Regions from separate parts of the Acidovorax sp. K2F genome, predicted to be linked through region 2. Evidence: riboswitches for the same ligand, from Rfam matches in the RefSeq annotation. Region 2 holds a riboswitch; the other holds the start of a gene.
The links. A riboswitch is a leader RNA that binds a small molecule or an ion and turns the genes downstream of it on or off. The one in region 2 is predicted to bind thiamine pyrophosphate.
Positions count from the first base shown of each region.

Region 1: another riboswitch for thiamine pyrophosphate. It lies ahead of thiO (glycine oxidase ThiO); the one in region 2 lies ahead of thiC (phosphomethylpyrimidine synthase ThiC).

Region 1 is NZ_JAOBSQ010000030.1:229,385-239,987, reverse strand. Features, by position in the region: gene N4G42_RS10220 (purine-cytosine permease family protein) at 669-1,949, shown strand; gene thiD (bifunctional hydroxymethylpyrimidine kinase/phosphomethylpyrimidine kinase) at 2,030-2,905, opposite strand; TPP riboswitch at 2,974-3,119, shown strand; gene thiO (glycine oxidase ThiO) at 3,171-4,304, shown strand; gene thiS (sulfur carrier protein ThiS) at 4,301-4,498, shown strand; gene N4G42_RS10200 (thiazole synthase) at 4,577-5,386, shown strand; gene N4G42_RS10195 (thiamine phosphate synthase) at 5,379-6,275, shown strand; gene N4G42_RS10190 (hypothetical protein) at 6,378-8,555, opposite strand; gene N4G42_RS10185 (3-hydroxyacyl-CoA dehydrogenase) at 8,662-10,185, shown strand; gene N4G42_RS10180 (oxepin-CoA hydrolase, alternative type) at 10,222-10,603, shown strand, end outside.
Region 2 is NZ_JAOBSQ010000009.1:164,375-174,977, forward strand. Features, by position in the region: gene ftsZ (cell division protein FtsZ) at 1-699, shown strand, start outside; gene N4G42_RS04295 (methyl-accepting chemotaxis protein) at 840-2,621, opposite strand; gene lpxC (UDP-3-O-acyl-N-acetylglucosamine deacetylase) at 2,815-3,738, shown strand; gene N4G42_RS04305 (hypothetical protein) at 3,746-3,922, shown strand; TPP riboswitch at 3,977-4,100, shown strand; gene thiC (phosphomethylpyrimidine synthase ThiC) at 4,241-6,118, shown strand; gene N4G42_RS04315 (methyl-accepting chemotaxis protein) at 6,312-7,970, shown strand; gene N4G42_RS04320 (GspE/PulE family protein) at 8,037-9,425, opposite strand; gene gspD (type II secretion system secretin GspD) at 9,439-10,603, opposite strand, start outside.

The DNA.
Region 1 (10,603 bases), on a different contig from region 2:
GCTGCCTGATCTTTGTCCAGTACTCGTCAGCCACGTCCGCATCAATGCCTGGCTGAATATTCGTCGGATAGAGCGCATCCCTACCATCTCGACGCGGACCCGATATCCAATAGTGTTCACCAGTCTCAACGTCAAAGTAGTTTGACTTAAATCTAGTGCCTTTGAGGCTCTGAAACGATTTGCCTTGGTAGTACAGAGTCGCTCCTGTCTTCGACGCAGTCACGCGGCCGATTCGAGCAGGACCAGTCAGCCCGCCCGACTTCGCCTCGATGTACATGATTCTGTTTTTCATAACTCTTCAGGTCCGCTTGTGGCCGGATTCTGCCCCACGGCGGGGGACGCGAGCGGGCCCGCTCTCGACAGTCACCGCTGCCTCAAGGCGCCATTCGCACCCATGAAGGAAATGAACTGCGCCACTTGTGAAACAGCTCGTTGACCTCACTCAACCCTGTTTAACTAGAATCCAACCATATCGCTGGGGGTGTCCTGCAATAAATCCGTTGCTGGGCTGAGATCAAACCCTTCGAACCTGTTGCCTGCATTGTTTTACTTTGCAGGCTTGAGATCATCCTCGCGCAGGGAAGCAAGTCCGCCATGGCACGGCCCTGAACACTTCAGGGCGCACTGGTGGGCGGCCCCTGCTCTGTATCTGCTTACGGAGCCATTCCATGTCCTCATCGCCTGCCACGCACGCCACCAACGAAGCGCTGGCTCCCGTCTCCCCCGACCGCCGCGTTTTCCAGTGGCATGACCACGCCTCGCTCTGGTTCAGCCTGGGCGTGGGCCTGCTGGTCATGCAGGTGGGTGCCTACCTGATGCCTGCGCTGGGCACCAAAGAGGCACTCATCGCCATCGTCGCCGGTTCCATCGTGGGCGCGGGCCTGCTGGGCTGGGTGGCCAAGCTGGGATGCGACAGCGGCCTGGCCAGCGCCGGGCTGATGCATGCCGTGTACGGCCGCACGTTTGCCAGCCTGCCGATCATCCTGAACATCGTGCAGCTGGTGGGCTGGGGCACGTTCGAGCTGGTGGTGATGCGCGATGCCACCGTGGCCATCGGCCAGCAGTCGGGCGCCATGGCCGGTGCCCACTGGCCCGTGCTGGCGACGCTGCTGTGGGGCGGCGTGGTGATGCTGCTGATCAGCGGGTCGATGGTGCAGCTGGTGCGCAAGCTGATTGCGCGCATTGCCCTGCCGCTGGTCGTGTTGTCGCTGCTGTGGCTGTCGTGGCAGTTCCTCTCGCTGGCGCAAACCCAAGGTTTTGAAGCGCTGTGGACACGCAAGGGCGACGGCGGCATGGGCGTGCTGCCCGCTCTGGACCTGGTGATCGCCATGCCCATCTCGTGGCTGCCGCTGGTGGCTGACTACGCGCGCCATGGCAAGAACGGCGGCTCGGCACTGCGCGGCACCTGGCTGGGCTATGCGCTGGCCAATATCTGGTGCTACAGCCTCGGTGTGCTGGTGGCGCTGACCTTGCCCAGCCAGGACCTGGTGCAGGCGCTGCTGCTGGCCCAGGGCGGGCTGATTGCGCTGTCGCTGATCCTGATCGACGAGGTGGACAACGCCTATGGCGACGCCTATTCGGGCGCCGTGTCGGCCCACAGCCTGCTGCCGCGCTGGGGCGTGCGCGCCTGGGGCCTGCTGGTGGCCGCGCTGTGCACCGGGCTGGCACTGGTGCTACCCATGCACAGCCTGGAGCCGTTCTTGCTGCTGCTCAGCTCGGTGTTTGTGCCGCTGTTTGGCGTGATTCTGGGGCGCCTGGCCTTCGGCACCGATGCGCCCGCCCTGCTGGCGGCTGCGCGCAAGGTGAATGCGGCGCCCGTGGCCATCTGGCTGGCGGGCATCGCGGTGTACCACCTGGCACCCAAGGTACTGCCTGACGCGGGCTCTGCCCTGCCCGCACTGGTGTTCAGCTTTGTGCTCGCCTGGGCCACGAGGCCCAAGGCACACTGAACCAATCAGTCACTATCAAAAGATGAGCGCTCAGCGCATGATTGACTAGCGCTTGAGTCTCAAAACACCCAAAAATCGCTCTACAGTGCCTGAAACACCCGCTGCGCCACGGGCGCGTAGCCGTGGTTGAGCGGGCCATGGCCGTGGCCGGTGGTGACATCCGCCCCGGCAGCAATGGCCCCCAGAATGTAGGCCCGTGCCTGTTCCACGGCCTGCTGCAGCGGCTGGCCCAGTGCCAGCTGCGCGGCAATCGCTGACGACAGGGTGCACCCGGTGCCATGCCCGTTGTGGGTGGCAATGCGCTGTGACTGCAACCGGTGGCCCTGACCTTGTGCGTGTTCCCCGCCTTGCACGGCCAACACATCCACCACCCAGTCGCCCGGAAGGTGCCCGCCTTTGAGCAGCGCGGCGCGGGCGCCCAGTCGCAGCAGGTCTTGCGCGGCCAGCTCCAGCGCCTCCACGCCCTCGATGCTGCGCCCCAGCAGCCATCCGGCCTCGTCCAGGTTGGGCGTGACCACTTCGGCCAGCGGAAACAGCTCCTGGACCAGCACGGCCACCGTCTCCTGGGCAATCAGCCGATCGCCACTGGTGGCCACCATCACCGGGTCCAGCACCACGTGCGGCAGCTGATAGGTCCGAATGGCTTCTGCCACCACGTGCACCACGTCCGGTGAGTGCAGCATGCCGATCTTGACGGCGTCCACGCCAATGTCCTGCACCACCGCATCGATCTGGGCCTTGAGCATCTCGGGCGGAATGCCATGGATGCCTGTCACCCCACAGGTGTTCTGGGCCGTGATGGCGGTGATGGCCGTCATGCCATAGCAGCCCAAGGCACTGAAGGTTTTGAGATCGGCCTGGATGCCCGCGCCGCCGCCGCTGTCAGACCCGGCAATGGAGAGCACGCGTGCGTAGCGGTGGCCCGTGGAGGGCGAGGAGGTCGTCGGTGAAATCATGGCAAAAATTATGGCCTATGCGCCACGTCAAAACGGGGCGCATGGGGGATGTGCTGTAATTCATTTTCCGGACGAAACAGGGGTGTCCCACCGCATGGTGCGCGACTGAGAAATACCCTGGGGCCCGCACAGAACCCTGTGCACTGCGGCACACGCAGCAGCCCCGCTACCCGATCCAGGTCATGCTGGCGTGGGGAGTTTCCATCAACGGTGACCCCGTTTTGTCCATGGCTGCTTGCCACTACATGGACACACTGACGGAGCTATGTCACTTCCACCTTCTTCCTTTGCCATCCTGGGCGCAGGGCTCATGGGCCGTCTGCTGGCTGTGGAGCTTGCGCGTCTGGGGCACCGCGTGGACATCTATGACGCGGGCAGCCCCGCCGCCGAGAACTCGGCTGCTACGGTGGCCGCGGCCATGCTGGCGCCGCTGGCAGAGTCCGCGATCACCGAACCCGGCGTGGTGCGCATGGGCCGCCACGCGTTGACGCGCTGGCCCGAGTTGCTGGCAGCTCTGTCAGAACCCGTTTTTTTTCAGCAGGCCGGCACGCTGATCGTGTGGCATCGCCAGGACGCGACCGAAGCCCAGCGTTTCACCCGCCAGCTCGAAAACAACCAGCGCGGCCTGCCCGAGCTGCCCGCCCTGCAAAAGCTCGATAGTGGCGCCCTGGAGCAGGTGGAGCCCGCCCTTGCGCACCGCTTCAACCAGGGCCTGTACCTGCCCGGCGAAGGCCAGCTAGACAACCGCCAGTTGCTGGCCGCCCTGGTGGTGGAAATGGAGCGCCTGGGAGTGCGCATGCACTGGCACACGCCCCAGTCGCCCGAAGCCTTTACGCCCGGCGCACCCGGCCAGCCTGACCGGGTGCTGGACTGCCGGGGCCTGGGCGCCAAGGGCCAGTGGAGTGCCTTGCGCGGCGTGCGTGGCGAAGTGGTGCGCATCCATGCGCCCGACGTCACGCTGCAGCGCCCCACCCGGCTGGTGCACCCGCGCTACCCCATCTACATTGCGCCCAAGGAAGACCATCTGTTTGTCATTGGCGCGACCGAGATCGAGTCCGACGACCGCTCCCCGGCCAGTGTTCGCTCCACCCTGGAACTGCTGAGCGCCGCCTATGCGGTGCACCCCGGCTTTGGCGAGGGCCGCATCCTCGAGCTGGCCACGCAGTGCCGCCCCACGCTGCCCGACAACCTGCCCGCCATCCGCCAGACCCGCCCGGGCGTGCTGGAGATCAACGGTCTGTACCGCCACGGCTTCATGATCTCGCCCGCCATGCTGGATGTGACCCTGGAGGTGCTGAACACGGGACAATCGACCCTGTCCGAACGTTTTGACCTCCGGCTGGAACTGGAGCCAGCCGCACCCGCCCCGACCGGCGTTGCAGCCCCCGCATTTGCATGAACATCTCGATCAACCAAATCCCACACGAACTGCCCGAAGGTGCCACCGTGGCCGATGCTGTGGCCGCCATCGAAGCGCGCCCCCCGTTTGCCGTGGCGGTGAACACCACTTTTGTGCCCAACACCCGCTACGCCGCCCATGCGCTGCAGCCTGGCGACCGTGTGGAGATCATCTCGCCGGTCACGGGCGGCTGAATCAGCCAAAATTCAATCAAAAGAGCTGTAAGCGCTTATAAATCATGCACTAGCAGCTACAAAAATCATAGTAAACCAATGACCACTCCGACGCCCCAAGACCCGCTGGTGCTGTATGGCCAGACGTTCGCCAGCCGCCTGCTGCTGGGCACCTCGCGCTACCCATCGCCCGCCGTGCTCGAAGCCGCTGTGCAACGCGCCAAGCCCGCCATGGTTACGGCATCCCTGCGCCGCCAGGGCAGCAACCCGGCCGAAAGCGGCAGCAGCTTCTGGGATCTGCTGCGCAAGCTCAACGTGCCCGTGCTGCCCAACACCGCTGGCTGCCACAGCGCGCAAGAGGCCATCACCACCGCCCAGATGGCGCGTGAGGTGTTCAACACCCCCTGGATCAAACTGGAGCTGATCGGCGATGACTACACCCTGCAGCCCGACACGCTGAACCTGGTGGGCGTGGCCGAGCACCTCATCAAGGAAGGTTTTCAGGTGCTGCCCTACTGCACCGAAGACCTGGTGCTCTGCCAGCGCCTCGTCGATGTGGGCTGCCAGGCCGTGATGCCTTGGGCCGCCCCCATCGGCACCGGGCGCGGCCCGGTCAACCCCTATGCGCTGCAAACGCTGCGCGAGCGCCTGAACGTGCCCATGCTGGTGGATGCCGGGTTGGGCCTGCCTTCGCACGCCTGCCAGGTCATGGAATGGGGCTACGACGGCGTGCTGCTGAACACCGCCGTGGCCCTGGCCCAAGACCCCGTGACCATGGCCGGCGCATTTGCCGATGCCGTCAGCGCCGGGCGCGCAGCCCGCCTAGCCGGTGCCATGGCCGCACAAGACGCCGCCCAGCCCAGCACCCCCGTGCTGGGCACCCCTTTCTGGCACCACGCCCATGCATGACACCACCACCCTGGCGCAGGCCATCCTGAGCCACCACGCGGCCACCTTTGCGGGGTTTGCGCCCGAGCCCGTGCCAGCCCCCACGTTGCAGGACCCTGTCTACCTCGCCGCGCTACAGGCCTGCAGCCAATTGGGCTTCATCGCCCATGACGCAGAATGCCTGGCCCGCGCCTGGCAGGTGCGCGCGCTGCGCACTGGCAGTGCACAGCCCGAGCAATGGCCGGACGAGCCCCAGGACTTTGGCCTGCAGCGCCTTCCGCGCGCCCAGCAGTTCGCCGCGTGCCCGGAGCACCTGGGCTTGTATGCCGTACTGCCCGACGCCCAGTGGGTGGGCCGCATGGCACGTGCCGGGGTGCCCACGGTGCAATTGCGCTTCAAGTCGGACGACGCCCAGGCCATCCGGACCGAAGTTCAGGCCGCCGTCCAGGCGGTGCAAGGCACAGGCGCGCTGTTGTTCGTCAACGACCACTGGCGGGACGCCATCGAAGCTGGCGCCTACGGCATTCATCTGGGCCAGGAAGACCTGGACGCACTCACCGCAGAGCAACTGCAAACGCTTTATCGCTCGGGCCTGCGTCTGGGCGTGAGCACCCATGGATATGCCGAAATGGTGCGTGCCGACGCCGTGGGGCCCAGCTATATCGCGATGGGTGCAGTGTTCCCCACGACCCTGAAAAAAATGGCCACCGCTCCCCAGGGCGTGGGCAGGCTGGGCGTGTATGCGCGGCTGATGCGGCACTACCCGCAGGTGGCGATTGGTGGGATCAGCGCCGAGCAGTTCCCCAGGGTACTGGCCACTGGCGTGGGTTCCGTGGCCGTGGTGCGTGCCTTGGTCAATGCACCGGACCCTGAAGCATCGGCCGCAGAGCTGATGGCGCTGATGCGGTGACGGCTCGGTGGCGATAGCTGCCACGGCGGTTATCGCGCATCCCTCACGACCATCGCAGCGCCACCTGGATAGTCGCCGGGTGGCCGATTGGTCGCCTGCTCGCTACTTGTTGTCGGGCTTCTTCATCTGCTCCAGCTCAAGGCGGAGCTCCATGAGATCGTTCTCCATGCCAAAGCCGACCGGCTGGCCCGCTGGCGGCGGCGCCGTCACGGGCACCGGGGGCAGATCGCTGAGCGTGAGGTGGGGTGGTTCCGACAGATCCAGGTCGAGCGGAATGCCCCGCGAATCCTCGCCTACTGCTGCTGCGGGCCTGGAGGGAGTGGCTGCAGAGCGCACGGGCTCGGGCTCCTGCTGGGCCTTCATCGCGAACTCGAACTCCAGGCTGGCTGCCAGTGAATCAAGTGGCTGGTCGTCGTGCAGCGCCACCGGTGCAGGAGCTGCAGGTGCCACCAGGGTCTCGGACCGGGGCGGTGCCAGGGGCGTCGTCCGCTTGCGCGGGGGCGCTGCACCACGCGCGCTGGCGGGCGTGGTCTGTGCAATCGCCAGCAGCAGCAAAAGATCGTCATAGGCCGCCAGATCAAACGGCTCCACCGCTTCAGCGCCCGTGCGGCGGAACAGGAATTTCTCCAGCAAGCCCAGCACCGCAGGCGTTGTCCACTCGGCCTCGATCTCGGCGAGTGCGTCGGTGTAGTGGTACAGCATGCGGCCCGTGCGGTGAAAGCCCGCAAACTCCGGCACTTGCGCGTTGAAGGACTGCATGAACTGCGTTCGCAGCTGCGCAAACTCATCCACACGGCTGAGCGTGTGGTACAGCCGCAATAGCTCCAGGTAGGCCAAGGGCGAGGTCTGGCGGTGCTCGGCAATGTGATTCTTCAGCACCTCGATGGCCTGCTGGTGCTCGCCCACCGAGACAAAAAATTCAGCCTGCTGCTGGATGTCAAACAGCTCTTCAGGGTTGACGATGTGGGGCGCTACCGAGGCGGCGGCCGGCGCGGAAACCGACTTCGCCTGCAAGGGGGCGGGAGCACTCGCCGCCGGGCTGGTCGCTACGAAGCGCGGTTCCACGGCCGCAGGGGCTGCCTTGCGCAGGGGCATGGCACCGGACTCGGGGTTCGCCGCGACGGCATGAGGCTGGGTTTCCGACGGCAGCCACGTGTCGCCGGGATGGGGGGTAAGACTGACCGCTTCTTCATGCGCCGATGCTGCATCGCCACGTGCGCCCAAGGCCACAGAATCGCGCCACGAACGCACTGCCTTGTCAGAGGCGCTGCGCATCCGCGACCACATCCATGCCACCCCCGCCAAGGCCAAGGCCAGCAGACCGCCCAAGGCATATACCACCGTCGCAGGAAAACGCTCCTGTTCCATCGCCTCCAGCTGCTGCTGCAACTGGCCAGCGGCTGCACGGTCCTTGGCGGCCTGTGCTCGCAATGCGGCGGTGTCTGATTCCAGCGCCTTCAACCGTTCGCCGTCTTTTTGCAATTCTTCCGGCTGCGCGTTCAACGACCTCCACAACGCGGCGGCCTGGGTGCGCAGGGCCGACATCTCTTCAGAAGGCGCCGTGGGTAGCTGCGCGGTAGAGCGCAACGCCACAGGACTGTCCAGCCAGGTGTCCAGGGGCTCAACCACCAAACGCGAGCGCGCTGCAGGTGCAGCGGCCACCACCGACTTGCCAGGTGCTGCCGTGCCCACACGCGCGGAAGGCCGCGCGGCAGTTGGAGAGCCGGGAGGGCGGCTCTCAGCGGAGGGCGAGCCCGAGGCCCTTGCCAGTGCAGGCGCCTTGTCACGGGGCCTGGTGGCCTGCATCGCACCGGCGGCAGCCGCAGATGCACTGCCACTGCCCTGTGAAGGCGAAAGCTGTGACTCTGAAGCTGCGCTGGGGGTTGCTGCAGGAAGCCGCGCCAAGTCCACCGGGGATGCAGAGGTGGACCGGGTGACGGTGGTCGGCAAATCCGAGAGGAAGGTGTAGCTGCGCGTGGTTTTTCCGTTGCACCCTGCGGTCAGGGTCACGGTGAGAACCGGTTCATCCAGCGATACCGAGGCCAGCACGCGGACCCCTGAAGGACGCCCACGCACCTCGGGCAATGGGACCACGCGCACCTTGTTGTCACTGATGGCGTTGTCGCCTGCCACCAGCTTGGCCGTGACGCAGGACGATGCGACATCCGTGCCCGGGTCGGGCTGCAACTCGAACGAGAGATCGACCGGGGCACCCAACACGACCGTACCACTACCATTGCCCAGGGACAGCGCCGAAGCACCGGCTGCAAGCGCCCACAATCCTGGTCCAAAAACGGTGTTACGGATTTTCACAATCAATTCTGTTTTTCGGTCCGGAGGATTCTTGCACATAAGACCCAGATAAGGCCAGAGCCATAATGCCGCTATGAAAATTCAGTTTCCCAAGATCGCCATCGTGGGTACCGGTGCCATGGGCCGGGGCATCGCGCAAATTGCTGCCCAGGCTGGCAGCCAGGTTTTTCTGCTGGACGCCAACCCCGGAGCCGCCGACGCCGCTCGGGCCGCCTTGCAGGAGCAATGGAACAAGCTGGTCGCCAAGGGCCGGATCGAAGCGGACCAAGCCACAGCGCTGACCGCGCGGCTGCACCCCGTCAAAACGGCGGCAGACCTGGCGGCCTGCGATCTGGTGGTGGAAGCCATCGTGGAGCGGCTGGATGCCAAACAGGCTCTCTTCGTCGAACTGGAAGGGGTGGTGCGCGCCGATGCGGTGCTGGCCACGAACACGTCCTCCCTGTCCGTGACGGCCATTGGCGCAGCCCTCAAGCGCCCCGAACGCCTGGCCGGGTTCCACTTCTTCAACCCCGTCCCTTTGATGAAGGTGGTGGAGGTGATCGCGGGCCTCAAGACAGATCCAGCGATCTGCACTGCGCTGGCCACGTATGCCAAGGAAATGGGCCATACCCCTGTACAGGCGCAGGACACCCCTGGCTTCATCGTGAACCACGCGGGGCGCGGCTTCGGCACGGAGGCCCTGCGCATCGTGGGCGAAGGCGTGGCCGATTTCGCCACCATCGACCGCATCCTGCGCGACCAGGTCGGCTTCAAGCTGGGGCCCTTCGAGTTGATGGACCTGACGGCGCTGGACGTGTCGCACCCGGTCATGGAGTCCATCTACCGCCAGTACTACGATGAACCCCGTTTCCGCCCCAGCGTGATCACCGCGCAGCGTCTGGCGGGGGGCGTGGTGGGCAAGAAGGTGGGCGAAGGCTTCTATCGCTACGTGGAGGGCACGGCGCAGGTGCCTGCCGAGGCGCCTGCCCCCGTGGTCAACGACATTCCGCCGGTGTGGGTGTCCCCGCGCGCTGCACGCCGGGCCGAGCTGTACCAGTTGCTCAAGGACCTGGGGGCCACCATCGAGACCGGCCAATCCCCCTCCCCCCAGGCCATCACGCTGGTTGCCCCACTGGGCTTTGACGTGACCACCGTCGCAGTGGTGGAGCGGCTGGACCCAGCCCGTACCATCGGCATCGACATGCTCATCGATGACGCCGCGACCAAGCGCCGCGTGCTGGCCACCAACCCCGCCACGCGCGTTGACATCCGCAACGCGGCGCATGCGCTGTTTGCGCGCGACGGCAAGGCTGTCAGTGTGATCCGTGACAGCGGTGGTTTCGTCACGCAGCGCGTGGTGGCCACCATCGTGAACATCGCCAGCGACATCTGCCAGCAAGGCATCTGCACCCCCAAGGATCTTGAGACCGCCGTGACCCTGGGCCTGGGCTACCCGCTGGGCCCCCTGGCCATGGGCGACCGCTGGGGCCCCACCAACATCCTGGAAGTGTTGTTCAACATGCAGACCGTGTATGGCGACACGCGCTACCGCCCCAGCCCATGGCTGCGCCGACGGGGTGCGATTGGCCTGAGCCTGAGCCATGTCGAAGAAGACTGATTGCCAAGCACCACGGCCGCCTCACTGAAGACCACCATGCCCGCAGAACTCCAGAGCACCAGCCAGGGCCAAACCCTGATCCTGACCCTTCGCAACCCCGAGCGGCGCAATGCCATCGACCCGGTGATGTATGCCGCGGGTGTGGAAGCGCTGGGCGTGGCCGAAAGCAGCCCCGACATCCGCAGCGTGGTCATCACGGGCGCCGATGGCATGTTCTGCTCGGGCGGCAATCTGCAGCGCCTGCTGGCCAACCGCCAGGAAGCGCCGCAGGTGCAGGCACAAAGCATTGAAGGCCTGCACAACTGGATCGAGACCATCCGCACCTACCCCAAGCCGGTGATCGCCGCCGTGGAGGGCGCCGCAGCCGGTGCAGGGTTTTCGCTGGCACTGGCCTGCGACTTCATCGTGGCGGCCCGCA
Region 2 (10,603 bases):
GCCTTTGCGCACGCCAATGACGTGCTCAAGAACGCTGTGGGCGGTATCGCTGAGATCATCAACGAATACGGCCAGGTGAACGTGGACTTTGAAGACGTGCGCACCGTGATGGGCGAGCCGGGCAAAGCCATGATGGGCACGGCCACGGCCAGCGGCCCAGACCGCGCACGCATCGCAGCCGAGCAGGCCATCGCCTGCCCGCTGCTCGAAGGCATCGACCTGTCGGGCGCCAAGGGTGTGCTGGTGCTGGTCACGGCCAGCAAGGGCAGCCTCAAGCTGTCCGAGTCACGCCAGGCCATGAACACCATCAACGCCTACGCATCGACCGACGCGCACGTGATCTTTGGTGCTGCCTATGACGAAAGCCTGGGTGACGAGATCCGCGTGACCGTGGTGGCCACGGGTCTGTCGCGTGCCAATGCGCGCCGGCAGCCCATCTCGGTGGTGCAGGGTGGCCTGCGCACGGGTACGGACAACATGGCCTACCAAATGCCTGTCGCCGGTGTGGGTACGCTGGGTGGTGCCGTGGGCGTGCAAGGCGGCCACACGGGCAGCGCGCAGGCCGACTATGGCAGCATGTCGGTACCCAGCGTGTGGCGTACCAACCGCACGCAGGCCGCAGCCCGCGTGGATGCCCTGTCGTCCGGCGGTATGGATGACCTGGAAATCCCCGCCTTCCTGCGCAAGCAAGCGGACTGACAACCGCGCTGATCGCACCCTGCGGCCCCCTCCCGGGGGCTGCAAGACAAAAAGCCCTGCCGGCGCAAGCTGGTAGGGCTTTTTGACTGGGCGAACGTCAGCAGGCTCTCAGGCCTGGGCCGCCCCAGGCCTCTGAGTGGTCAGAAAGATTCCCAGTCATCGTTATTGTCAGCCGCAGGCTTGGGGCTGCTTGCCTTGGGGGGCAATGCCGCCGCTGGCGCGGGTGAAGGCGCAGCAGCACGAGGGGCTGCCGGCGCCTTGGCCAGGGCCGGGCGGGGCGCTGCCGCACGCACGGCAGGTGCCACTGCGGGGCGGGGCGCAGCTGCGGGGCGGCTGGCCGGGGCGGGCGCGGAGGTGCTGCCGTTCACGCGGAACAGCGCCACCACCTGGGTGAGCTTCATGGCTTGCTCGCGCAGGCTGTCTGCTGCTGCAGCCGACTGCTCCACCAGCGCTGAGTTCTGCTGGGTCATCTGGTCCAGCTGGTTCACGGCGGTGTTGACCTGGGCAATGCCCTGGCTCTGCTCCGATGTGGCTGAGCGGATTTCTCCAATGATGTCTGTCACGCGTTGAACGCTGTCCACGATCTCGGTCATGGTGGCGCCTGCATTGCCCACCAGTTGCGTGCCCGATGCCACCTTCTCCACGGAAGCGTCGATCAATGTCTTGATTTCCTTGGCGGCTGCAGCGCTGCGCTGTGCCAGACTGCGTACTTCGCTGGCGACCACCGCGAAACCGCGACCCTGTTCACCTGCGCGCGCTGCCTCGACGGCGGCGTTGAGCGCCAGGATGTTGGTCTGGAACGCGATCCCGTCGATGACGCCGATGATGTCGCTGATCTTGTTGCTGCTGGCGTTGATGTCCTGCATGGTGGATACCACTCGGGACACCACTTCCCCTCCGCGCGCCGCCACGGCAGCCGCTGAAGTTGCCATCTGGTTGGCGGTTTGCGCGGAGTCCGATGTCTGCTTGACGGTGCTGGTCAGCTCCTCCATGCTGCTGGCGGTGGTTTGCAGGTTGCTGGCCGTGTCTTCGGTGCGGTGGGCCAGGTCGTTGTTGCCCTGGGCAATTTCCCCCGACGCCGTAGCAATGCTGTCCGTGGCCGACCGTACCTCGGTCACCAGCTTGCGCAGCGAGGCCACCATGTGGGCCAAGCCATCGAGCATGGAGCCGGGCGGTGCAGCCGGAATCTGGGCATCCAGGTTGCCTTCGGCCACTTCGGACATGATGGCAATGGCGTGGGTGGGTTCGCCACCAATCTGGCGCAACACCGAGCGCGACACCAGCAGGCCGATCACCCCCACCGCCACAAACACCGCGACCACCAGTGCAAGGCTCGACCACAGGGCCTTGCGCAGCATGGCATCGACGTCGTCCGTATACAGCCCGGAGCCCACCATCCAGTTCCAGCCGTCCACTTTGACTATGTACTGCAGCTTGGGCACGGGTGTCTGCTGGCCGGGGCGCGCGAACATGGTGGGCACAAAGGCCTTGCCGTCCTTGCTGCTGCGCATGCCGTTGACCAGCAGGCCGATGATGTCCACGCCCGAACCATCCTTGACCTTGCCGAGCATGTCCTGCCCGTCCCACTCGGTCTTGAAGGGGTGCATCACGCCAACGCCCTCGGTGGTCCAGATGTAGAAATATTCGGTCTTGCCCTCGGGGCCACCGTAGCGTGCAATGCGCAGGGCGTCCTTGGCAGCCTTCTGCGCGTCTTCCACCGACATGGCGCCACTCGCGGCCTTGGCCTGGTAACCGACCACGATGCTGTGTGCGGACTGGACGGCGGTGGTCAGCAGGTCCTTGCGGGACTCGGTGATCAGTCGCCGCTCCTGGAGGAGTGACAGGATGGCCATGATCAGCAGCGCCGTGAGCGCGGTGCCGATCATGAGCATGACTTTCATCTTGAAACTGAGTTTGCTCATGGGAGTCTCCTGTGGGGCGGGTGTCGTGTGTTCATGTTGTGGTTGTTAAGGCCCTGTGTACCAAATTGTGCGGCGAACCATGGGGCCTGCACAGTAGGTGAAAACGCGGCGGTAGCTCTACGTACGCGTCGCTTTGAGGTGCGACAAGACCTCGGCACGTGCGGGGCGGTGCCGCAGAAACTAAAATGCGCAGATGCTCCAGCAACGCACCCTCAAGACCCTGACCCGCGCCGTAGGCGTGGGTCTGCACAGCGGCCAACGGGTCGAGTTGACCCTGCGGCCCGCGCAGCCGGACACAGGCATCGTGTTCCGGCGGGTGGATCTGCCGCAGCCGGTGGACATTCCCATCCGTGCCGAGGCGGTGACGGATACGAGGCTGGCGTCCACCATCGCAGTGGGCAATGCCAAGGTGCACACGGTGGAGCACCTGATGTCGGCCTGTGCGGGGCTGGGCATCGACAACCTGTACGTGGACATCACGGCCGAAGAGGTCCCCATCCTCGATGGGTCTTCGGCCTCGTTTGTGTTCCTGTTGCAAAGCGCCGGGGTGGAACTGCAGAACGCACCCAAGCGCTTTATCCGCGTCACCCGGCCCGTGGAGGTGCGCGAGGGTGAGGGTGCCAACGCCAAGTGGGCGCGCCTCACGCCGTACCACGGCTACAAGCTCAGCTTCGAAATCGACTTTGACCACCCGGCGGTGGACTCCACTGGCCAGCGCGTCGAGTTTGACCTGGGGCAAGGCAACTACAGCCGCGACATTGCCCGGGCGCGCACCTTCGGCTTCACCCGTGATGTGGAGATGATGCGCTCCAACGGCCTGGCGCTGGGCGGCGGGCTGGACAACGCCATCGTGATGGACGACTACAAGGTGCTCAACAGCGACGGCCTGCGTTATGACGACGAGTTCGTGAAGCACAAGATCCTGGATGCCATGGGTGACCTGTACCTCATCGGCAAGCCGCTGCTGGCCGCCTACAGTGCGTTCCGCTCGGGCCACGCCATGAACAACCTCTTGCTGCGTGAGCTGCTGGCCCAGCGTGATGCCTGGGAGGTGGTCACGTTCGAGGACGAGCGCCAGGCTCCCACCGGCTTTGCGCAGCCTGCGCGCGCCTGGTAGCACGCACATGTTGATCTTTCGCTGGCTGGCCATGCTGCTGCTCCTGGCGGCGGCCGTGTCGTTCGCGTTTTACGCGGGCACCGGGCAGCCGCGCTACAAGCGCCTGGGGCTCGTCATCCTCAATTGGACAGTGATTGCCGCCGTCTTTTTCTTCGCGGTGATCCTCATCGGCCGCCTGGCCTGATGTATCTGTTGATTGGGGGGCTCTGCTGCCCCGTTTTTCCTCTGCCCTATACTCGCGCCTGCTCCGGGGTGTGCTAATGCGCTGAGATGCGAGAGGCGTGAAGAAATTCAGGCGAGCTTGCGAACCCGACGAACTTGATCCGGTTCATACCGGCGGAAGAAGAGCCGACCTCCTTGTCCCCGTGCCTGCAGTTTTTGCTGGCACGCCATGCCCCAGGCGCTGCCGTACCTGGGGGGCGCACAGGTCCATTCCGGAGCAGACCCACCGCCACCGGAACCAGGAGACCTGCCCATGAACGCCCCCGACCCACACGCCACACTGGCTGCCCCTGAAAAGTTCGCCGAGCTGCTCGCACGCACCCGCGAACCCTTCCCCGCATCCCGCAAGGCCTATATCCCCGGCCATCTGCACACCGACCTGCGCGTGCCTGTGCGCGACATCGCGCTCTCCAACGGCGAGCTGGTCAGCGTGTACGACACCTCCGGCCCCTACACCGATCCCAACGCCGTGATCGACGTGCGCCAGGGCTTGGCCAGCGTGCGCGGTGGCTGGATCACCGGCCGTGGCGATGTGGAGCACTACGAAGGCCGCGCGCCCGTAGCGCTGGACGACGGCCAAAAGAGCGAAGACGCCACCCGCCTCGCCCAGCTGCGCGCCGAGGCCGCCGCGCTGCAGCGCAAGCCCCTGCGCGCCAAGGCGGGTGCCAATGTCACGCAGATGCACTACGCCAAGAAGGGCATCATCACGCCCGAGATGGAATACGTGGCCATCCGGGAAAACGGCAAGCGCGAGTGGATGGAGCAGTACATGGCCGACGCAGGCCGCGAGAAGCGCCTGATGGGCAACCCCCTGGGTGCGAGCATCCCGCGCATCATCACGCCTGAGTTTGTGCGCGACGAAGTGGCCCGGGGCCGCGCCATCATCCCCGCGAACATCAACCACCCCGAGGTGGAGCCGATGGCAATTGGCCGCAACTTCCTGGTCAAGATCAACGCCAACATCGGCAACTCGGCCGTCACCTCCAGCATCGAAGAAGAAGTGGAAAAGCTCGTCTGGGCCATCCGCTGGGGTGCCGACAACGTGATGGACCTGTCCACCGGCAAGAACATCCACACCACACGCGACTGGATCGTGCGCAACAGCCCTGTGCCCATCGGCACGGTGCCGATCTACCAGGCGCTCGAAAAAGTGGGCGGCGTGGCCGAGGAGCTGACCTGGGCGATCTTCCGCGACACGCTGATCGAGCAGGCCGAGCAGGGCGTGGACTACTTCACCATCCATGCGGGCGTGCGCCTGGCTTACATCCACCTCACGGCGCAGCGGCGCACGGGCATCGTCTCGCGCGGCGGCTCCATCATGGCCAAGTGGTGCATGGCACACCACCGCGAGAGCTTCCTGTACGAGCACTTCGAAGACATCTGCGACATTATGAAGGCGTACGACGTGTCGTTCAGCCTGGGTGATGGCCTGCGCCCAGGCTGCGCGTCCGATGCCAATGACGAAGCGCAATTTGCCGAGCTGCACACGCTGGGCGAACTCACGCAAGTGGCCTGGAAGCACGACGTGCAGACCATGATCGAAGGCCCCGGCCATGTGCCCATGCACATGATCCAGGCCAACATGACCGAGCAGCTCAAGACCTGCCACGAGGCGCCGTTCTACACCCTGGGCCCGCTGACCATCGACATCGCCCCCGGCTACGACCACATTGCTTCGGCCATTGGCGCGGCCATGATCGGCTGGATGGGGACGGCCATGCTGTGCTACGTGACGCCCAAGGAGCACCTGGGACTGCCCGACCGCGACGACGTGAAGCAGGGGATCATTGCGTACAAGATCGCCGCCCACGCGGCCGATGTGGCCAAGGGCCACCCCGGCGCTCGCTCGCGCGACGATGCGCTCAGCCAGGCGCGTTTTGACTTCCGCTGGCAGGACCAGTTCAACCTGGGCCTGGACCCCGAAACGGCCAAGGAATACCACGACGAGACCCTGCCCAAGGACTCGGCCAAGGTGGCACATTTCTGCTCGATGTGTGGCCCCAAGTTCTGCTCGATGAAGATCACCCAGGAGGTGCGTGACTTCGCCGCCCAGAAGGGCGTGGCCGAGGCTGAAGCCCTGGCCCAGGGCATGCAGACCAAGGCGGCCGAGTTCCAGAAAGGCGGGGGCGAGCTGTACATCCCGCTCAAGCCCGTGTGACAGCAGCGCAATAAGCGCAGCTACTGGCCCCGAGGATTCCCTGAAACAGGGTCCCGGGGCCGTGCTTACCCTGTGCGGTGGACCGCCTTGCCCGGCATATAGTCCCGCCCACCCCCGGCCCAGAAGGTGGGGGGTGTGTGTGGCACCAAATTTGCTATGCTGGACTGTCTGTTAAAAAATGTAAGGAAGAGCCATGAATGCTCTCGGCCGCTTCTCCATCCGCACGCGTCTCTACTTCGGAACCGTCTTTTCCCTGATCCTTCTGGTCGTCATTGGTGCCATGGGCTACGTGGCCCTGGACCGAACGCGCGGCACGCTGCAGGTGCTGTTTTCAGAACGCGTGCAGACGCTGACAGACATGTCCGAGCTGCGTACCACCCTGGGTGACCTGCGCCGGACCGAAAAAGACATCATCATCAACTTCAACAACTCGGTCGAGGTCTCGGCCCTGCGCGAGTCCTGGGCCAAAACCCTGACCTCCCTGCGCAAGCGCCTGGCCGATGTGCGGCAAGTGCAGTCGGGCGATGCCGAGTTTGTGGCCTCGATCGACAAATCGCTCGACGAGATCAAGCAGTACGAAACTGGCATCTCACCCATCTTCGAGAAGATCGAGGGCGCGCAGCTTGACGGCGCAGGGGGCGGCGCCTACGCCGACCGCCTGAAGGTCCACATGGAAGCCACCGACAAGCTGTTCTCCAGCCTGGCGGGTTCGGCTCGTGCGCAGATGGACGAGGCCCGCGCGGGTGTCGAATCGCGCACCTCCACCATGGCCGCGCTGATTGGTGTGGGCCTGGTGCTGGCGCTGGCGGTGCTGATTCCGCTCACGTTCTTCAGCGTGCGTTCCATCACAAAATCCCTCGGACAGGCGCAGGAGCTGGCCGAACGCATTGCCAGTGGCGACTTGTCGCGCGATGTGGCGGCCATGAACCAGGATGAAGTGGGCCAGCTGGTAGGCGCCATGGGCCGCATGCAGGACTCGTTGCGTGACCTGGTGCGCCAGGTGCAGGACGCGGCGGGCAACATCTCCACCGCCAGCTCCGAGATCGCCAGCGGCAACCATGACCTGAGCCACCGCACCGAGCAGACAGCGGCCAACCTGGAAGAGACCGCCTCATCGATGGAGGTGCTGACCAGCACCGTGCAGCAAAGCGCCCAGGCCTCGCGCCAGGCCAGCGACTTTGCCTCGTCCGCCGCCGAGGTGGCTGCACGCGGCGGCGCCGTGGTGTCGCAGGTGGTGACCACCATGGACCAGATCACCACCAGCTCGCGCAAGATCGCGGACATCACGGGCGTGATCGATTCGATTGCGTTCCAAACCAACATCCTGGCGCTCAACGCGGCGGTGGAAGCCGCCCGTGCCGGTGAGCAGGGCCGTGGCTTTGCGGTGGTGGCCAGCGAGGTGCGCAACCTGGCGCAGCGCAGCGCCGAAGCTGCCAAGGAGATCAAGGGCCTGATCGGTTCGTCGGTGGAGCGGGTCGAAGACGGCTCGCGCCTGGTGAGCCAGGCCGGCCAGACCATGACCGAGATCGTGAGCAGCGTGCGGCGCGTGTCCGACATCATTGCGGAGATCACCGCTTCGTCGGCCGAGCAAAGCGACAACATCGGCCAGATCAGCCAGTCGGTCACCCAGCTCGACCAGATGACCCAGCAGAACGCGGCGCTGGTGGAGGAGTCCACCGCAGCGTCCGAGTCGCTGCGCGAGCAGGCGCACCACCTCAACAGCGCGGTCAGCCAGTTCAAGCTGCAGGATGGCGCGACGGCATCCCCGGCGTTTAGCACCTCGGCACCCGCAACGCCCGCCGCACCTGCGATGGCCCAGGTGGGGCGCCGGCCCGCGCTGCAGATCCGGTAGTTTGAAGTGTTTTTGGCTGGTAGCGCTAGTGCTTCATGCGCTAACGGCTATCAAAAACGTAGCAAATCAGTCTCGCGTCACCCGCAGCACTTCTTCGCGGCTGGTGATGCCGGCGGCAATCAGGCGTTCGCCGTCGTCCCGCATCAGCGCCATGCCACCCGCCAGCGCTGCGGTGCGGATGTCGGCCTCTGAGGCCTGGTTGTGGATCTGTGCCCGGATCGCGTCCGTGGTCACCAGCAACTCGAACACGCCCGTGCGGCCGGTGTAGCCCGTCTGGCCGCAGTGCTCACACCCGCTGCCGTGGCAGTGGCTGCAGAACTTGCGCACCAGGCGCTGTGCCAGCACGCCCAGCAGCGACGACGACAGCAGGAACGGCTCCACGCCCATGTCCGTCAGGCGCGTGACGGCGCTGGCGGCGTCGTTAGTGTGCAGGGTGGCCAGCACCAGGTGACCCGTGAGCGAGGCCTGGATGGCAATCTGCGCGGTCTCGAAGTCGCGGATTTCGCCAATCATGATGATGTCTGGGTCCTGCCGCAGGATGGCGCGCAGGGCCTTGGCAAAGGTCAACTCGATTTTGCTGTTGACCTGGGTCTGGCCCACGCCCGGCAGCTCGTATTCGATGGGGTCTTCCACCGTCATGATGTTGTTGCGCGTGGCGTCGAGCCGACCCAGCGCTGCATACAGCGTGGTCGTCTTGCCCGAGCCCGTGGGGCCGGTGACCAGGATGATGCCGTGCGGCTGGCCGATCAGGCCCTCAAAGCGGCGCAGGGTGTCGCCCTGCATGCCCACGGCCTCCAGGCTCAGCTTGCTTTCACTCTTGTCCAGCAGGCGCAGCACGGCGCGCTCGCCGTGCGCGCTGGGTAGGGTGGAGACGCGCACGTCGATGGCGCGCGTGCCCAGACGCAGGCTGATGCGGCCGTCTTGGGGCAGGCGTTTTTCGCTGATGTCCAGGTCGGCCATGATCTTCAGGCGCGAGATCAATGCGGCATGCAGCGCGCGGTTGGGCTGCACCACTTCGCGCAGCGTGCCGTCCACGCGAAAGCGCACGCTGCTGTGGCGCTCGTAGGGCTCGATGTGGATATCGCTCGCGCCGTCGCGCGCGGCCTGCGTGAGCAGGGCGTTGAGCATGCGGATGATGGGCGCGTCGCCCGCTGATTCCAGCAAGTCCTCGACGGCCGGCAGCTCCTGCATCATGCGCGAGAGGTCGGCGTCGCTCTCGACCTCGCTCACCACGGTGGCGGCGCTCGATTCGCTGTGCGAATAGGCCGCGCTGATGCGCTGGGCCAGGGCCGGGGCATCGAGCGGCAGCAGCTGCTGCACGGGGTGCTTGCGCAGCACTTCGGACAGCGCGCCCGCGTCGGGGCTGGGGCCGTGCCACAGCACCAGCTGGTGGCCGTCGTCCTCCAGCAGCAGTTGGGCGGTGCGGGCAAAAGCGTAGGGCAGGGGGTGGCGCATGCGTGGCGACCCTTCAGCGTGGCGAAGTTTCTGCGGGCAGCGGGGCGAGCGGCTGCGCAGGCACCGTGGCTGCGCCGGGCTCTGCGCGCTGTGGCAGCGCGGGCAGGATGGGCGCGCCGGACACCGACTTCATCACCACGCTGGGGGCGGGCTGCGTGGTCTGCTGCAGCGCGCGGATGGCCTCGTAGCGGTCCATCATCAGCGCGTCGCTGGTGGCGTTGTCACGCACCACAATGGGGCGCAGGAACACCATCAGGTTGGTCTTGTTGCGGGTGCGGTTCTCGCTGCGGAACAGGTTGCCCAGCACCGGGATGTCGCCCATCACCGGCACCTTGTCCTGGCCTTGCGAGTAGCTGTCTTCCAGCAGGCCGCCGATCACGATGATGTTGCCGTCGTCCACCACCACGTTCGACTCGATGGAGCGCTTGCTGGTGGTGGGGCCGTTGGCGTTGCTCAGCGTGGCGGTGTCGATCTTGGAGACCTCCTGGTAGATGGCCATCTTCACGGTGCCGTTCTCGCTGATTTGCGGGCGCACCTTGAGCATCAGGCCCACGTCTTTGCGCTCCACTGTGGTGAACGGGTTCACCGTGCTGCTGCCCGTGCTGTTGGCGTACGAGCCGGTCACGAAGGGCACGTTGTTGCCGATGATGATGCGCGCCTCTTCGTTGTCCAGCGTCATCAGGTTGGGGGTGGAGAGCACATTGGCGTCGCCGCTGTTCTGCAGGAAGTTCGCCAGCGCGCCCAGGTAGTACTGGCCGTTGACGCGTGGCGCCAGCGCCAGGTTCAGCCCCTTGCCCAGCGAGCTGGCCGCCGAGGCGATGGAGGTGGTGGAGCCCGAGGCCAGCGCGGCCGTGACTCCCAGGATGTTGGCGCCCGCCTGGCCGGAGTTGGTACCGATCACGCCCACGGTACCATCACCGTTCTTGCCCAGAACGCCTTGCCACTGGATGCCGAACTCGGCCACCTTGTTGGCGGAGACCTCGACGATCAGGCTCTCGACCAACACCTGCGCGCGGCGGCCGTCGAGCTTGTCGATCACGTCGCGCAGCTGGCGGTACAGCGGCTCGGGCGCCGTGATGATGAGCGAGTTGGTGGTGGGGTCGGCCTGGATCTGCCCGCCGGTGGAGGGCTGGTTGTTGTTGGTACTGCTGGTGCCCATGGCGCTCGCGCTGGAGCCC